2 regions of the Streptomyces sp. NPDC041129 genome follow, and region 2 is predicted to be linked to the other one. Evidence: riboswitches for the same ligand, from Rfam matches in the RefSeq annotation. Region 2 holds a riboswitch; the other holds the start of a gene.

Region 1 (7,765 bases), on a different contig from region 2:
ACACGGTCGCGGGCGGCAGCCGCGTCGCCCGTACCGCGTGTCCCTGTGGCGCGGATCCGGCCCCCTGCACCACGACCAGCGGCTTGGCCGCCGCCGTGCGCCGGGCGAGGCGGTTGAACTTGCGGGGGTTGCCGATGGACTCCAGGTACATCAGGGCGACGTCGGTGTCGGGGTCGTCGTACCAGTACTGGAGGACATCGTTGCCCGAGACGTCGGCCCGGTTGCCGGACGACACGAAGGTGGACACACCCGTGACGCCCGTGACCCCTCCGCCGCGCCGGTGCAGCCGGGACAGCAGGGCGATGCCGATGGCACCGGACTGGGCGAACAGGCCGATGCGGCCGGCCCGGGGCATCTCCGGGGCCAGCGAGGCGTTCAGCCGGACGCCGGGCGCGGTGTTGATGATCCCGAAGGCGTTGGGTCCGATGATCCGCATGCCGTACGCGCGCGCCTGCCGCACCAGGGCCCGCTGCCGCTCGCGTCCCTCGGGCCCGCTCTCGGCGTATCCGGCGGACAGCACCACGAGTCCCTGCACCCCGTGCTCGCCGCACTCGGCGACGACCGCGGGCACGTGCTCGGCCGGGACGGCCACGACGGCGAGGTCGACGGGGCCCTCGATGTCCCGCACCGAGCGGTGCGCGGGCACCCCGTCGACCTCCTCGAGGTCCTCGGCGAAGGCCTTGTTCACGGCGTGCAGCCCGCCCCGGTAGCCGGCCTCCCGGATGTTGCCGAGGACGCCGCGGCCGACTCCGCCGGGCGTGCGGCCGACGCCGACGACGGCGACGGAGCCGGGCGCCAGCAGCCGGCGTACCGAGCGGGCCTCGGCGCGCTGCTCCCGCGCGCGCTGTACGGCGACCGAGCGGTCGGTGGGCTCGAGGTCGAACTCCAGCCGTACGACGCCGTCCTCGAAGCTGCGCTTCTGGGTGTATCCGGCGTCCGTGAACACCTTGATCATCTTGGTGTTGGCGGGCAGCACCTCGGCGGCGAAGCGCCGGATGCCCCGCTCGCGGGCGACGGCCGCGACGTGCTCCAGCAGGGCGGACGCGACGCCGCGGCCCTGGTGGGCGTCCTGGACCAAAAAGGCCACCTCGGCCTCGTCGGCGGGCACGGACGCGGGCATGCCGTCGGCGCCGATGCGGTCGTAGCGTACGGTGGCGATGAACTCGCCGCCGATCGTGGCTGCGAGTCCCACCCGGTCCACGAAGTCGTGGTGAGTGAAGCGGTGGACGTCCTTGGCGGACAGACGTGGGTACGGCGCGAAGAAGCGGTAGTACTTCGACTCGTCCGAGACCTGCTCGTAGAAGCTGACCAGGCGGTCGGCGTCATCAACGGTGATGGGCCTGATGCGCGCGGTACCCCCGTCGCGCAGCACCACGTCCGCCTCCCAGTGAGCGGGGTACTCGTGCCGGTCCTGCCGGTCCGCCGGGCTCTGCATGCGCCCCAGGGTACGGCTCGCGTACGGCGACGTCGCGAGGCAGTCTGTGGAGGACGACAAGCCGGATCGAGGCCGCGGTCCGGCGGCACACCGCAGCGGGACACAGGACCGCTCGGGGCACGCTTCGCGATATGGGAAACTGGTCTAGACAACCCTGAACACCGAAGGGCAGCAACACATGGCTGAGCGCCGCGTCAACGTCGGCTGGGCCGAGGGCCTCCACGCCCGCCCCGCCTCCATCTTCGTCCGAGCCGCCACGGCCACAGGCGTCCCGGTGACGATCGCCAAGGCCGGGGGCAACCCCGTCAACGCGGCCTCCATGCTGGCCGTTCTGGGTCTGGGCGCCCAGGGCGGCGAGGAGATCGTCCTCGCCTCCGACGCCGAGGGCGCGGACATCGCCCTGGACCGTCTGGCCAAGCTGGTCGCCGAGGGCCTCGAGGAACTGCCCGAGACGGTCTGAGCGCGAGCTCACGAGAAACACCGGAGCCGTGCCACCCCTTTCCGGGCGGCACGGCTCCGCCGTTTCACCGGCCGAATGGGTCGCACGGGAAAGCCGCACGGGAAATTCGGGCAGCGGAAATACGCCGCCCCAGAATTCCCCCCTCTTTGTATACGGCCCTCGTGTTAATGCCGCGGGCCCGACATGTTTACAGGATGTTGCGAAGTCCTCACACGGTCCGGGCGGCCCTCGCCGCCGGAAAAGCGCAACCGGTGCGCGACCGTCGCGCGCTCGGTGTGCAGAGCCGTGAGCGCACGCGCGCGTTCGCCGTCGCCGCGGGCCACCGCGTCCACGATCGCGCCGTGCTCGGCCCAGGAGTCCACCGGGCTCGGTGGGGCCGCCACCGCGTACATCCAGGCGATCTTGTGCCGGAGCTGGGTCAGCATCGATGTCAGCGAGGGGCTGCCGGATGCCTGGGCGAGCGTCTCGTGGAACCAGCCCCCCAGCGCGCGCAGATCCTCGCTGTTGCCCCTCCTGGCCCGCTCCTGGCCCAGCCTGACGAGGCCGCGCAGCACCTTCAGATGGGCCTCGGTGCGCCGCTGGGCGGCCCGGGAGGCGCCGAGCGGCTCCAGGAGCATGCGCATCTCCAGCAGGTCGGCGGCCTCCTGATCGGTCGGCTCGGCCACGCACGCGCCCGCGTGCCGCCGGGTCACCACGAAGCCCTCCGCCTCCAGGGTGCGCAGGGCCTCACGGACGGGGACACGCGAGACGCCGTAGCGGCGGGCCAGGACTTCCTCGGTGAGCCGGCCGCCGCGCTCATGGACACCTGCGACGATGTCGTCCCGGATCGCCGTGCACACCGAGTGCGCCGGAATACGCATGACCGACCTCCGCCTTAATCCCCGTGAAACGCCGACGATGGACGTGTTGATCCGTGACTCTATTCCAAGGGAGCGGAATTTCCGACGGCGAGCCGGAATCCATGCATACTTTTTGGCCGGACGGCTTGACGGACGCCCTCGAAAACGGCGAAAGCCCCGGCTCGGTGAGCCGGGGCTTTCGGTTGTCCGCGCGGGAGGGGTCAGACGTTCACGCCGTGCTTGCGGAGGTAGGCGATGGGGTCGACGTCCGAGCCGTACTCGGGGCTCGTGCGGGCCTCGAAGTGGAGGTGCGGGCCGGTGACGTTGCCGGTCGCGCCGGAGAGGCCGATCTGCTGGCCCGGAATCACCTTCTGGCCCACCGTGACGCCGATGGACGACAGGTGGCCGTACTGGGTGTACATGCCGTCGGCCATCCGGATCACGATCTGGTTGCCGTACGCCCCGCCCCAGCCGGTGGAGACGACGGTGCCGGCGCCGACCGCGTGCACGGAGGTGCCGCTGGCGGCGTGGAAGTCGATGCCCGTGTGCGAGCCGGAGGACCACAGGGAGCTGCTGGCCTGGTAGGCCGTGGAGACGTACGAGTGCACGATCGGGGCGACGAAGGCGTTCAGGCGCTTGCGCTCGGCCTCACGGGCGGCGCGCGCCGCGGCCTCGCGTTCCCTCTTCGCCTCGGCGGCGGCCGCCTTTGCGGCGGCCTCCTCGGCCGCCTGGCGCTCGGCGGCCTGGGTCTGGGCGGCGGCCTGCTCGTCGATCTGCTCGGCGACCTCGTCGCTCACGCTGATCACCGGCGTGAGACCGGTCTGCTCGACTGGCCTTTCCGCGGCGAGCGCCGGGGAGGCCGCGAGGGTGCCGATGACACCCGTGGTGGTGAGGGCCGCTACACCCGCCGCCTGAGCGGTGGTGCGCTTGACGCGGCCGGGCTTGCGGTGCTTCCCGGAGGCGCACATGAACGCCATGAAGTGGCTGGTCCTTTCCTTCCCTCTCGCCTACCGGGTTAGCTGACGGGTTCGGAGCAGGAAGGTCTCCTACGGACCCCCTCGCTCGCGCGCGGGCGTCCGATTCACCCCAGGGACTGCGATGGGTCCCCGGCTCCCCTGGCTCGCGCCGTACGGGGACTCGGCGATGACTGTCCGGTGCCGCGGGCGCGGCGCACTGCCTGACGGACAGCCCGGACGACGCTAAGCGGCCCGGTCTTCGGCACCCAAACGGATCCGGTCTTTTGTAGCGCATCCCACAGGGCAGACAGGCAACCTCCGCCTCAATTCGGACATTCGAACAAGGGCGGCTCCCCCGTTTCGGGAAGGACCGCGCACGCAATGGGGACCTGACGGCCCGTCGGCCGCGAGGTCCCCACGCGCGCGTGACGCCGTACGGCCGCTACTCGGCGGTGACGACGGTGACTTCGCCGATGCCGAGCGCCTTCACGGGCTCCTTGATCTGCGCCGCGTCACCGACGAGGACCGTCACCAGGCCGTCCACGGGGAAGGCGCTGACGACCGCCGCGGTGGCCTCCACGGTGCCGGTGGCCGCGAGCTGCTGATACAGCGTCGCCTGGAAGTCGTCGGGCAGGTGCTGCTCGACCTGGTCGGCCAGGGTGCTCGCGACGGCCGCCGCGGTCTCGTACTTCAGCGGCGCCACCCCGACCAGGTTCTGCACGGCGACGTCCCGCTCGGCGTCGGTGAGGCCCTCCGCCGCGAGGGTGCGCAGCACCTTCCACAGGTCGTCGAGCGCCGGTCCGGTGTTGGGGGTGTCCACGGAACCGCTGATGGCGAGCATCGCGGCGCCGGTGCCGTCCGGGGCGGACCGCAGGACCTGACCGAAGGCGCGCACGCCGTAGGTGTAGCCCTTCTCCTCGCGCAGCACGCGGTCCAGGCGGGAGGTGAGGGTGCCGCCGAGGCAGTAGGTGCCGAGCACCTGGGCGGGCCACACCCGGTCGTGCCGGTCGGGGCCGATCCGGCCGATGAGGAGCTGCGTCTGGACGGCGCCGGGCCGGTCGACGATGACGACACGGCCGGTGTCGTCGGCGGTCACCGGCGGCACCGGGCGCGGCTCGGCGGGGGTGCCGGACCAGGCGCCCAGGGTGTCGGCGAGCAGCGCGTCCAGATCGATGCCGGTGAGGTCGCCGACCACGACCGCGGTCGCCGTCGCGGGTCGGACATGACGGTCGTAGAAGGCGCGGACCGCGCCCGCGTCGATCTTCTCGACCGTCTCCTCGGTGCCCTGCCGCGGGCGCGACATGCGCGCGGCGGCCGGGAACAGCTCCCTGGAGAGCTCCTTGGCGGCGCGGCGGGAGGGGTTCGCCAGCTCGTGCGGGATCTCGTCCAGCCGGTTGCGCACCAGCCGCTCGACCTCGCTCTCCGCGAAGGCGGGGGCGCGCAGTGCGTCGGCGAGCAGGCCGAGGCCCTTGGCCAGGCGGGAGGCCGGCACCTCGAGGCTGAGCCGGACGCCGGGGTGGTCGGCGTGCGCGTCGAGCGTGGCGCCGGCCCGCTCCAGCTCGGCGGCGTAGTCCTCGGCCGAGTGCTTGTCGGTGCCCTCGGAGAAGGCCCGCGCCATGATCGTGGCGACGCCGTCGAGGCCGGACGGCTCGGCGTCCAGGGGCGCGTCGAGCAGCACCTCGACGGCGACGACCTGCTGGCCGGGGCGGTGGCAGCGCAGCACGGTCAGGCCGTTGTCCAGCGTGCCGCGCTCGGGGGCCGGGAATGCCCAGGGCCTGGCCTCGCCCGGCTGCGGCTGGGGGTGGAAGTCCATCGGGGCGAGCTCGCTCACTTGGCCGTCTCCTCGTTGTCGTATCGGCCCTCCACGGTCGCTTCGGCCTCCGGGTCCTCGGGGACGTCGGCGTCCTCGACGGCCTCCGGGGACTTGGGCTCGTACACGAGGACCGCGCGGTTGTCCGGGCGCAGGCGGGCCTTGGCGACCTCCTGGACCTGCTCGGGGGTCACCTCGAGAACGCGCTCGACGGCCGTCAGGGCGAGCTGCGGATCGCCGAACAGGACGGCGAACCGGCACAGTTCGTCGGCGCGGCCGGCGACCGTGCCGAGCCGGTCCAGCCACTCGCGCTCCAACTGGGCCTGCGCGCGCTCCATCTCCTCGGGCGTGGGGCCCTCCTCGGCGAACCGGGCCAGCTCCTCGTCGATCGCGGCCTCGATCACCGGCACCTCGACGTCACCGGAGGTCTTCACGTCCAGCCAGCCGAGCGAGGGCGCGCCGGCCAGCCGCAGCAGGCCGAAGCCGGCCGCGACGGCCGTACGGTCCCGGCGCACCAGCCGGTTGTACAGGCGGGAGGACTCGCCGCCGCCGAGGACGGTCAGGGCCAGGTCCGCCGCGTCCGCGTCGCGCGTGCCGTCGTGCGGAAGCCGGTAGGCGGCCATCAGGGCGCGCGCCGGGACCTCCTCCTCGACGACCTCGCGCAGCTGGCCGCCGATGACCTCGGGCAGCGAGCCGTCGCGGGGCGCGGGCTTGCCGTCGTGGCCGGGGATCGAGCCGAAGTACTTCTCGATCCAGGCGAGGGTCTGCTTCGGGTCGATGTCGCCGACCACGGACAGCACCGCGTTGTTGGGCGCGTAGTACGTCCGGAAGAACCGGCGCGCGTCCTCCAGGGTGGCCGCGTCCAGGTCGGCCATCGAGCCGATCGGCGTGTGGTGGTAGGGGTGGCCCTCCGGGTAGACCAGGGCGGTCAGCTTCTCGAAGGCGGTGCCGTAGGGGACGTTGTCGTAGCGCTGGCGGCGCTCGTTCTTGACGACGTCCCGCTGGTTCTCCATGGACTCCTCGTCCAGGGCGGCCAGCAGGGAGCCCATGCGGTCGGCCTCCAGCCAGAGGGCGAGCTCCAGCTGGTGGGCGGGCATGGTCTCGAAGTAGTTGGTGCGCTCGAAGCTCGTGGTGCCGTTCAGCGAGCCGCCGGCGCCCTGCACCAGCTCGAAGTGGCCGTTGCCCGTGACCTGCCCGGAGCCCTGGAACATCAGGTGCTCGAAAAGGTGAGCCAGGCCGGTACGTCCCTTGACTTCGTGGCGGGAGCCGACGTCGTACCACAGGCAGACCGCCGCCACGGGGGTCAGGTGGTCCTCGGAGAGCACCACGCGCAGACCGTTGGCCAGACGGTGCTCGGTCGCTGTCAGGCCCCCGGAGCCTGCCTCGGCTGTGGTCGTGTGACCCATGGGCATGTACGTCCCTTCGCGAGCGGAGGCGGTTGATGGAAACCGCGGTTTTCCTGCCGGTCCTGCCACTGTATGCAAGCGTGCGGAGCCTCGGCGAAGTTCCCGCCGGACGTACGTCCACAGCGGATCGCGTAGCCTGCGTCCCGCGTGCCGTGGGAGGGCTTCCCGGCATCGGGCCGGACCGCGGGGGACCGGGTCGCGGCCCGGGTTGTCAGTGCCGCGGTCCACAATGGTCCGCGTCAGACCCGTCAACCCCGAGCGAACAGAAATCTGGAGGAGCCGGCAGCGATGGCCCGCCGCAGCACGAAGACCCCGCCGCCCGACGATTCGTACGAGGAGAGGATCCTCGACATCGACGTCGTTGACGAGATGCGTGGCTCCTACCTCGAGTACGCGTACTCGGTCATCTATTCGCGCGCCCTGCCGGACGCCCGTGACGGACTCAAGCCCGTGCACCGCCGGATCGTCTACCAGATGAACGAGATGGGCCTGCGCCCCGACCGGAGCTACGTGAAGTGCGCCCGCGTCGTCGGCGAGGTCATGGGCAAGCTGCACCCGCACGGCGACTCGTCGATCTACGACGCCCTGGTGCGCATGGCGCAGCCGTTCTCGATGCGCGTCCCGCTCGTCGACGGCCACGGCAACTTCGGCTCGCTGGGCAACGACGACCCGCCGGCCGCCATGCGGTACACCGAGTGCCGCATGACCGAGGCGACGAGCCTGATGACCGAGTCGATCGACGAGGACACGGTCGACTTCGCGCCCAACTACGACGGCCAGGAGCAGGAGCCGGTGGCACTGCCCGCCGCCTTCCCGAACCTGCTGGTCAACGGCTCCTCGGGCATCGCCGTCGGTATGG
Region 2 (7,765 bases):
GCCTGCGGGCGGCCTCGTCCCGCAGCGAGTTCAGCCGCCGCTGGGCGGCGTCCGCCTTCTCCTTCGACCCGTTGTACTTCTCGGTGGCGGCCTCCGCCTCCTGGTACAGCTTGTCGACCTTGGCCTTCACCTCGGCCGGCGTCAGCTGCGGCTCGGCGTTGCCCGTGCCCTCCAAGGCCGTCGCGGTGGCCGCGCCCGCCAGGGCGAGGGTGACGGCCGTGCGGGCCGTGTTACCGCCGAGCGAGCGCTGTCGGGGCTTGCGGTGCGCTGCCACCTGGACCGTCACGTCCTTCCATGGGACCTCTGCGGCCGAGCGGTAGGGGTGTCCGGCGGCCGCCCGCACAGGGGAACGGGCCGCCGCTGGACCTTTCTCGGCGGAGGTGGCCGGCGGCCGCCCCTGGCCCGGGCGGCGGTGGGAAGCCGGTCACCTGGGGGAGGACGCTAGGCCGGACTGTGACAGGTTGGTAACGCACTGTACGGAAGTGGCCGAGGCGGACCGAGCTGCACCTGTGCGTGATCGCATTGCCGGGCCATGGCTGTCGCCTTCACGCTGCGTAGTGACCGAAGCGCGGATTGAGGGGCCCACGGGGACCGTGTGGTGCTATGCGGCGCATATATGCAAGATCCCTCGCGTGGAGAGCGGCCGTCGACGGGCCCGGTGACCGGCCGTCCGGGACCCCCTCATAGGCTCCGGGTCATGGACGTACTCATCCATCTCCTCGTCGGCCTGCACATCATCGGCATCGCCGCGCTGCTCGGCGGTTTCCTCACCCAGATGAAGGCGATGGGCCGGGGCACGGCCCGGTTCGTCCCCGGGATGCTGCACGGCGCGTTCACCATGCTGGTCACCGGCGTGGCCCTGGTCGGGCTCAACGAGGCCGACGGCCACCACGTCAACACCTTCAAGATCGGGGTGAAGCTGGCCCTGCTGATCGTGATCCTCGGGCTGGTCTACGTCCAGCGCGACGAGGAGCAGGTGGACAAGCGCGTCTTCGGGCTCGTAGGCCTGCTGACCATGGCGAACATCTTCATCGCCGTGCTGTGGACGTGAGCCTCAGCGCGCCTTGACGAGGCCGGCGCGGGCGGCGAGCACCGCGCCGGCCGCGACCGCCAGCCACACCGCCACTGCCAGCCACAACAGCGCCTCGCCCAACCCCCGCAGCCACTCGATGCCCAGGACCGCCGCGACCGACAGGACCGACGCCGCCGTCATGCCCAGCGGGAAGACGGTCGACCACCGCCGCACGTCGAAGCGCAGCCGCGGCCGGGCCACCTCGGCGGCCAGCAGGACCAGGCAGCAGGCGAGGTCCAGGACCAGCAGCGCGGCGGTGACATTGCGCAGCACGCCCCGGTCGTCGTCGTTCCACAGGTACAGCCGCGCACTGTCGGCGGCCAGCAGCTTCGCCCCGGCCAGCGCCGAGATGGCGAGCGCCCCGCCCGCGATCCAGTGGTCGCCGGCACCCTCCAGCACCTGCCGCGGGTCGAAGCGCGCCAGCGCCAGGCCGTAGAGGACCAGGCCCAGCCAGAACAGCACCAGCGCGGCGTGCGCGAGCCATGCCGTGGTCTCGGCCGCGGCCAGTGTGGCCGCCAGCACCGCGAGCCCCTGTGTGGCCACACAACACAGGAAGACCGCACCCGGCATGCGCCGTCCCCAGTGCCGTACGACGAGAAGCAGCAGCGCCGGCCACATCAGTACCGCCAGCGCCAGGGCGGCCTCGGCCAGGGTCTGCCAACCGAGCAGCGAGAGCCGGGTGCCGAGCACCGCCGTGGCGGCGACGGCGGTGAGCGCGCCCGGGCTCTTCGCCTCGGCCAGCCACAGCGGCCGCTGCGTCACCAGCCGTACGGCGAAGTCGGCGGCGAGCGCCACCCAGGCGAGGCAGGCCAGCCACAGGAAGACCAGCGACACCGCCTCGGGACCGGTCAGGTGCAGACCCACCGACACGATGCCGCTCGCCATGACGGCGGCCCCCGCCGCCGGCGGTCGCCCCGCCCACCACGTACGCAGACAAGAGAAGCCGGGCATGGGCATGCGCCCGATGCTAGGGAGCGGCGACGCCCGCGCCCGCGGGGCACGCGCGCGCAGGGCCCGAAAAGAGCACCGTCAGGCCGGACGCACCACCCGGTGGACGACCGACTCGCCCGCAAGGTGGACCGGCTCCTCGCGCACGTACGCACCGGGGCGCGGGGCGTGGATCATCGTTCCGTCGCCCGTGCACAGACCCACATGGCTGTTGTCGTTGTGGAAGAAGACCAGATCACCGGGGCGCGCGTCGGCGAGCGGGACGGCGGTGCCCATGGCGGCCTGGTCACGCGCGGCACGCGGCAGGGTCACGCCGGCGGCCTTCCATGCGGCCTGGGTGAGGCCCGAGCAGTCGTAGGAGCCGGGCCCGCTGGCACCTGAGACGTACGGCTTGCCGATCTGGGCGCGGGCGAAGGCGATCGCCTTCTCGGCCTTGGTGACGGGGGCCGGCGGGGTGACGGCCGGCACGCTCACCGGCCGCGCCGCGGACCGCGGCCGCTCCGGGGCACGGACCGGGACCGAAGGCGGAGCCAGGACCGAGGTGAGAGCCGGATCCGGAGCGGGGATCGAGCCGAGAGCGGGGTCCGGAGCCGGGACCGCAGGAGGAGCCGGAGCCGGGACCGCAGGAGGAGCTGGAGCCGGTTCCGGGACCGGAGCCGTCCGCCGGGACAGCAACTCGCGCGCGGTGGCGAGCTTGTGCTGGACGGCCGCCTTGGCCGCCTTCACGTCGTACGGCGCGGTGACCGGCGCCTCGGGGGCCCTGGGGGCCTTCCCGCGCTCGGCCGCGCCCTTCACCCGGGAGGCCAGCCGGTTCATCAGCCGGCTCTGGGCGAAATGGTCCTCCGGGTACTCCGCGAGCAGCGAGCCGGCCGCCTCGGGAGCCGCGGCGAACGGAGCCAGCCCCTCGCGGGCCTTCGTGAACAGGCCCGGCCGCCGGACGGTCTCCCCGCGTGGAGCCTCGGCGCGAGCCCGCTGCACGGCCGCGGGTTCCTCCTCCGGGTCCGCCCTGCGGTACAGCTCGTCGATCTTCTTCTCGATCTCCTCCACACTCGGCCTGCCGTCGCCCGTGGAGGAGGCGGAGGCCGAAGCGGCCCCGGCCGTCTGGGACAGGACGGCCACGGAGGTGAGGGCGGCGGTGGCCAGGACGGGGGTGCGGATGCCCGTCCCGCGGGTTCCCGGGGGACCCGGCTTGCGGTGCGACGCCAAGGGTGGCGACTCCTTCCAACGTGCCGCCTACCGGGTTAGCTGTCGGGTTCGGGCGGGTGGTTCGGAAGGGTTGCCCTACGGCGTCGTCCCGGGCGGGAGTCGGCCGATTCACCCCAGGATCGGTGGGTCCCCGGCTCCGGCCGCCGCGAAGGGGGGGCACCGGACTCGGCGGAGGCCGCGCGGCCCGGCGAGGTTCGCCGGTGGGGGTCGTGCGGCCTGACGGCAACCTAGCCAACTCGTGTGACTCCTGTGAAGGTTGCTGTGCCATATGTCCGATACATTTCCGTGACCCGGGGCCGGTTTCATACGCGCGTGACAAGGCGCTTTCGCTGTGTGAGGAGTTCGGCAGCCCCCTTCGCGCGATGGCCGACGCGCCGGCACGGCGTGCTGTCGCGGACCTCACGGGCTCCGACTTTCCGGTGCCGGGACCGGTTGTCGGTGCGGCCCCCTAGACTCGTAGAGCGATGAGCAGCCTCTTTGACGACAGCTTCCTGGCGGACCTCCAGGCCCCTCGCGGGCACGCGGAGGAGCCCCCGCCGCCGCCCGAGGACGATCACGCTCCGGAGCCCCTTCCGGACGATCTGTTCGGCGGGAAGTTCGACGTGCCGCCGGACCGGGACACCCACTACCGCGACGGCGCCCCGCGTCCCGTGATCGACCCGGACGCGCTGCTGCGGGGGCTGAACGACAACCAGCGCGCCGCGGTCGTACACGCCGGCTCGCCGCTGCTCATCGTGGCCGGCGCGGGCTCCGGCAAGACCCGTGTGCTCACCCACCGCATCGCGCATCTGCTCGCCGCGCGGAACGTGCACCCGGGCCAGATCCTCGCGATCACCTTCACCAACAAGGCCGCCGGCGAGATGAAGGAGCGGGTCGAGCAGCTCGTCGGCCCGCGCGCCGGCGCGATGTGGGTGATGACCTTCCACAGCGCGTGCGTGCGCATCCTGCGGCGCGAGTCGAAGAGGCTCGGCTTCACATCGTCCTTCTCGATCTACGACGCCGCCGACTCCAAGCGCCTGATGGCCCTGGTCTGCCGCGACCTCGACCTCGACCCCAAGCGCTACCCGCCGAAGTCCTTCAGCGCCAAGATCAGCAACCTGAAGAACGAGCTGATCGACGAGGAGGACTTCGCCGCCCAGGCCACCGACGGCTTCGAGAAGACCCTCGCCCAGGCCTACGCGCTCTACCAGTCACGGCTGCGCGAGGCCAACGCGCTGGACTTCGACGACCTGATCATGACGACGGTCAACCTGCTGCGCGCCTTCCCGGACGTCGCCGAGCACTACCGCCGCCGCTTCCGGCACGTCATGGTCGACGAGTACCAGGACACCAACCACGCCCAGTACGCCCTCGTACGGGAGCTGGTGGGCACCGGGCAGCACGACGAGGACGTACCGCCCGGCGAGTTCGACCTGCCGCCCGCCGAACTCTGCGTGGTGGGCGACGCGGACCAGTCGATCTACGCCTTCCGGGGTGCGACGATCCGCAACATCCTCCAGTTCGAGGAGGACTACCCGGACGCGACGACGATCCTGCTGGAGCAGAACTACCGCTCCACGCAGACCATCCTGTCCGCCGCCAACGCGGTCATCGAGCGCAACGAGTCCCGCCGCCCGAAGAACCTGTGGACCAACGCCGGCCAGGGCGCGCGGATCACCGGCTACGTCGCCGACACCGAGCACGACGAGGCCCAGTTCGTCGCCGACGAGATAGACCGCCTCACCGACGCGGGCGAGGCGAAGGCCGGGGACGTCGCCGTCTTCTACCGCACCAACGCCCAGTCCCGTGTCTTCGAAGAGGTCTTCATCCGCGTCGGCCTGCCCTACAAGGTCGTCGGCGGCGTCCGCTTCTACGAGCGCAAGGAGGTCCGGGACGTCCTCGCCTACCTGCGTGTCCTCGCCAACCCCGAGGACTCGGTGCCGCTGCGCCGCATCCTCAACGTGCCCAAGCGCGGCATCGGCGAGCGGGCCGAGGCGATGATCGACGCCCTCTCCCAGCGCGAGAAGATCAGCTTCCCGCAGGCGCTCAAGCGGGTGGACGAGGCCTACGGCATGGCCGCGCGCTCCACCAACGCGGTCAAGCGGTTCAACACGCTGATGGAGGACCTGCGGACCGTCGTGGAGTCCGGCGCCGGACCGGCGACCGTGCTGGAGGCCATACTCGAACGCACCGGCTACCTGGCCGAGTTGCAGAGCTCCACCGACCCGCAGGACGAGACCCGTATCGAGAACCTCCAGGAACTCGCGGCGGTGGCCCTGGAGTTCGAGCAGGAGCACGCCGAGGGAGAGACGGGCACGCTCGCCGACTTCCTGGAGCGGGTCGCGCTGGTCGCCGACTCGGACCAGATCCCGGACGAGGAGGACGGCGACGGCGTCATCACCCTGATGACCCTGCACACCGCCAAGGGCCTGGAGTTCCCGGTCGTCTTCCTGACCGGCATGGAGGACGGCGTCTTCCCGCACATGCGCGCCCTCGGCCAGACCAAGGAACTGGAGGAGGAACGGCGCCTGGCGTACGTGGGCATCACCCGCGCGCGGGAGCGGCTGTACCTCACCCGGTCGGCAGTGCGCAGCGCCTGGGGCCAGCCGTCGTACAACCCGCCCTCCCGCTTCCTGGAGGAGATTCCGGCCGCCCACATGGAGTGGAAGCGGACCGGAGGGGCCTCACCGGTGTCCTCCGGTCCTGCCGCCGGGGTCGCCGCGTCGCTGTCCTCCTCCCGTTCCCGCTCCTCGGCGTCGGGCGCGTCCGGGTTCGCCACCCGGCGGTCGGCCGAGAAGCCGGTGGTCGCCCTGGCCGTCGGGGACCGGGTCACGCACGACCAGTTCGGTCTGGGCACGGTCGTCGGGGTCAAGGGCACCGGTGGCAACGCCGAGGCGACGATCGACTTCGGGGACACCAAGCCGAAGCGGCTGCTGCTGCGGTACGCGCCCGTCGAGAAGCTCTAGACGACCCGTCGGGCAGCGCCGGACGACAGGAGCCCCGCCGGTCGGCGGGGCTCACGTCATTCGTCCGTCTCTCCGAGGCTCGGCCCGGACGTCTCTCCGAGGCTCAGCTCGGGTCAAGTCCGTGGCTCCGCAGCCACGGCAGCGGGTCTATGGCCGCCCCGCCGGCCGGCCGGACCTCGAAGTGCAGGTGCGGGCCGGTGGAGTTGCCGGAGTTGCCGGAGTAGGCGACCGGCTGGCCGGCCTTGACGGCCGTACCGGAGGCGACGCGGTAGCTGGAGAGGTGGCAGTACCAGGTCTCCGTGCCGTCCTTCGCCGTCACGATCATCATGTTGCCGTAGGCGCTGTTCCACTTGGTGGAGACGACGCCGTCGGTCGCGGCCATCACCGTCGTGCCGTACGAGACCGGGAAGTCGATGCCCGTGTGCACGGACATCCAGTTCACACCGGCCTGGCCGAAGTAGGCGCTGAGCCCCTTCTGGGTGACCGGGATCGCGAACTTGGGCCGCAGCCGCTCCTTGAGCGCGGCCTCGGCGGCGGCCTTCTTCTTCTGCAGTTCCTGCTGGTTCTTGAGGTCGATGCGTTCCTGCGTACGGCTGGCCCGGTCGGCGAAGTCGTCCGCGCCGGCGGAGAGCGTCCGGAGCTGGGTGTCCAGCTTGCTGTTGGCGACGGACGGCTTCACCGACTGCGCGTCCGAGGCGGTGGCGGAGGTTTCCTTGCCGTCGTCGGTCAGGCCGCCGACGGAGGCGGCGGCGATGCCGGCGACCCCCATCACACAGGCCGAGGGGACGGCGATGGTCAGCAGCGCGGAGCGCTTGGGAGGAGTGCGGCGACGGGAACGCCCCGCGCCGCGGGAGGCCGCCCGGGGGGCCGGGACCGGAGCGGACTCCTCCTGGTCGTCGAGCAGCACCGGTACGGCGGGCAGCTCGCCCGTGTCGCCCGGCTCGCCGTCCCCGGCGGCCGCTTCCCCGAACTCGCCGGCCTCGGCGTATTCACCGAACTCGGCGGCGCCGGTGTACTCCCCGGTGTCCGCGTACTCGCCGGCCTCGGTGTAATCGACACCCTCGGCGTACTCGCCGAACTCGCCCGTCTCGGCGACCTGGTCGAACGGCTCGGCAAGCTGGTCGTGCGGTGCCCTGAACTGATCGTGCGGAGCTGCGAGCCGGTCGTGCTGCACGGGTGTGCCGTCGGAGTTCCACTGGGTGGCGTCGTACACGCCGGTGTCATAGGTCTGGGTGCCCCACTGCCACTGCTGGGTGGGGTCGGCGCCGGCGGACTGGTCGTGCTGCAGCCAGGTGTTCGCGTCCCACTGGCCGCTGACGTCGTTGCCCGTGGCCTGCCCCGGGATCGTCCAGGCGGTGGTGTCGTACGCGCCCGTCTCGTAGGCCGTGTGGTGCTGGGCCGCATACGGGTCGTACTGCGTGAACTGGCCCGTACCGGTCTGCCACTGCGTGCTGTCGTAGGCGCCCGTGTGCTGCTCGTCGCCCGGGAGGCTGCCGAAGAGCGGGTCGGCCGCGAAGGCGCCGGTACCGCCGTTGCCGGCCGCGAAACCGGTGGCGTCGTAGCCGCCGTACGTGGTGAGGTCGTCGTACTGGGC

The links. Region 2 has a riboswitch for cyclic di-AMP ahead of ACZ6B1_RS09725 (C40 family peptidase). Riboswitches for the same ligand answer to the same signal wherever they lie in the genome.
Region 1: another riboswitch for cyclic di-AMP. It lies ahead of ACZ6B1_RS31765 (M23 family metallopeptidase); the one in region 2 lies ahead of ACZ6B1_RS09725 (C40 family peptidase).

Annotation. Positions count from the first base shown of each region.
Region 1 covers NZ_JBVIYV010000013.1:83,511-91,275, forward strand. The annotation lists gene ACZ6B1_RS31750 (bifunctional acetate--CoA ligase family protein/GNAT family N-acetyltransferase) at 1-1,435, opposite strand, end outside; gene ACZ6B1_RS31755 (HPr family phosphocarrier protein) at 1,614-1,895, shown strand; gene ACZ6B1_RS31760 (GntR family transcriptional regulator) at 2,060-2,755, opposite strand; gene ACZ6B1_RS31765 (M23 family metallopeptidase) at 2,956-3,711, opposite strand; cyclic di-AMP (ydaO/yuaA leader) riboswitch at 3,724-3,887, opposite strand; gene ACZ6B1_RS31770 (M16 family metallopeptidase) at 4,133-5,521, opposite strand; gene ACZ6B1_RS31775 (M16 family metallopeptidase) at 5,518-6,912, opposite strand; gene ACZ6B1_RS31780 (DNA gyrase/topoisomerase IV subunit A) at 7,195-7,765, shown strand, end outside.
Region 2 covers NZ_JBVIYV010000002.1:320,812-328,576, forward strand. The annotation lists gene ACZ6B1_RS09710 (C40 family peptidase) at 1-274, opposite strand, end outside; gene ACZ6B1_RS09715 (hypothetical protein) at 698-1,051, shown strand; gene ACZ6B1_RS09720 (tellurite resistance/C4-dicarboxylate transporter family protein) at 1,055-2,029, opposite strand; gene ACZ6B1_RS09725 (C40 family peptidase) at 2,102-3,226, opposite strand; cyclic di-AMP (ydaO/yuaA leader) riboswitch at 3,235-3,407, opposite strand; gene pcrA (DNA helicase PcrA) at 3,691-6,171, shown strand; gene ACZ6B1_RS09735 (M23 family metallopeptidase) at 6,275-7,765, opposite strand, start outside.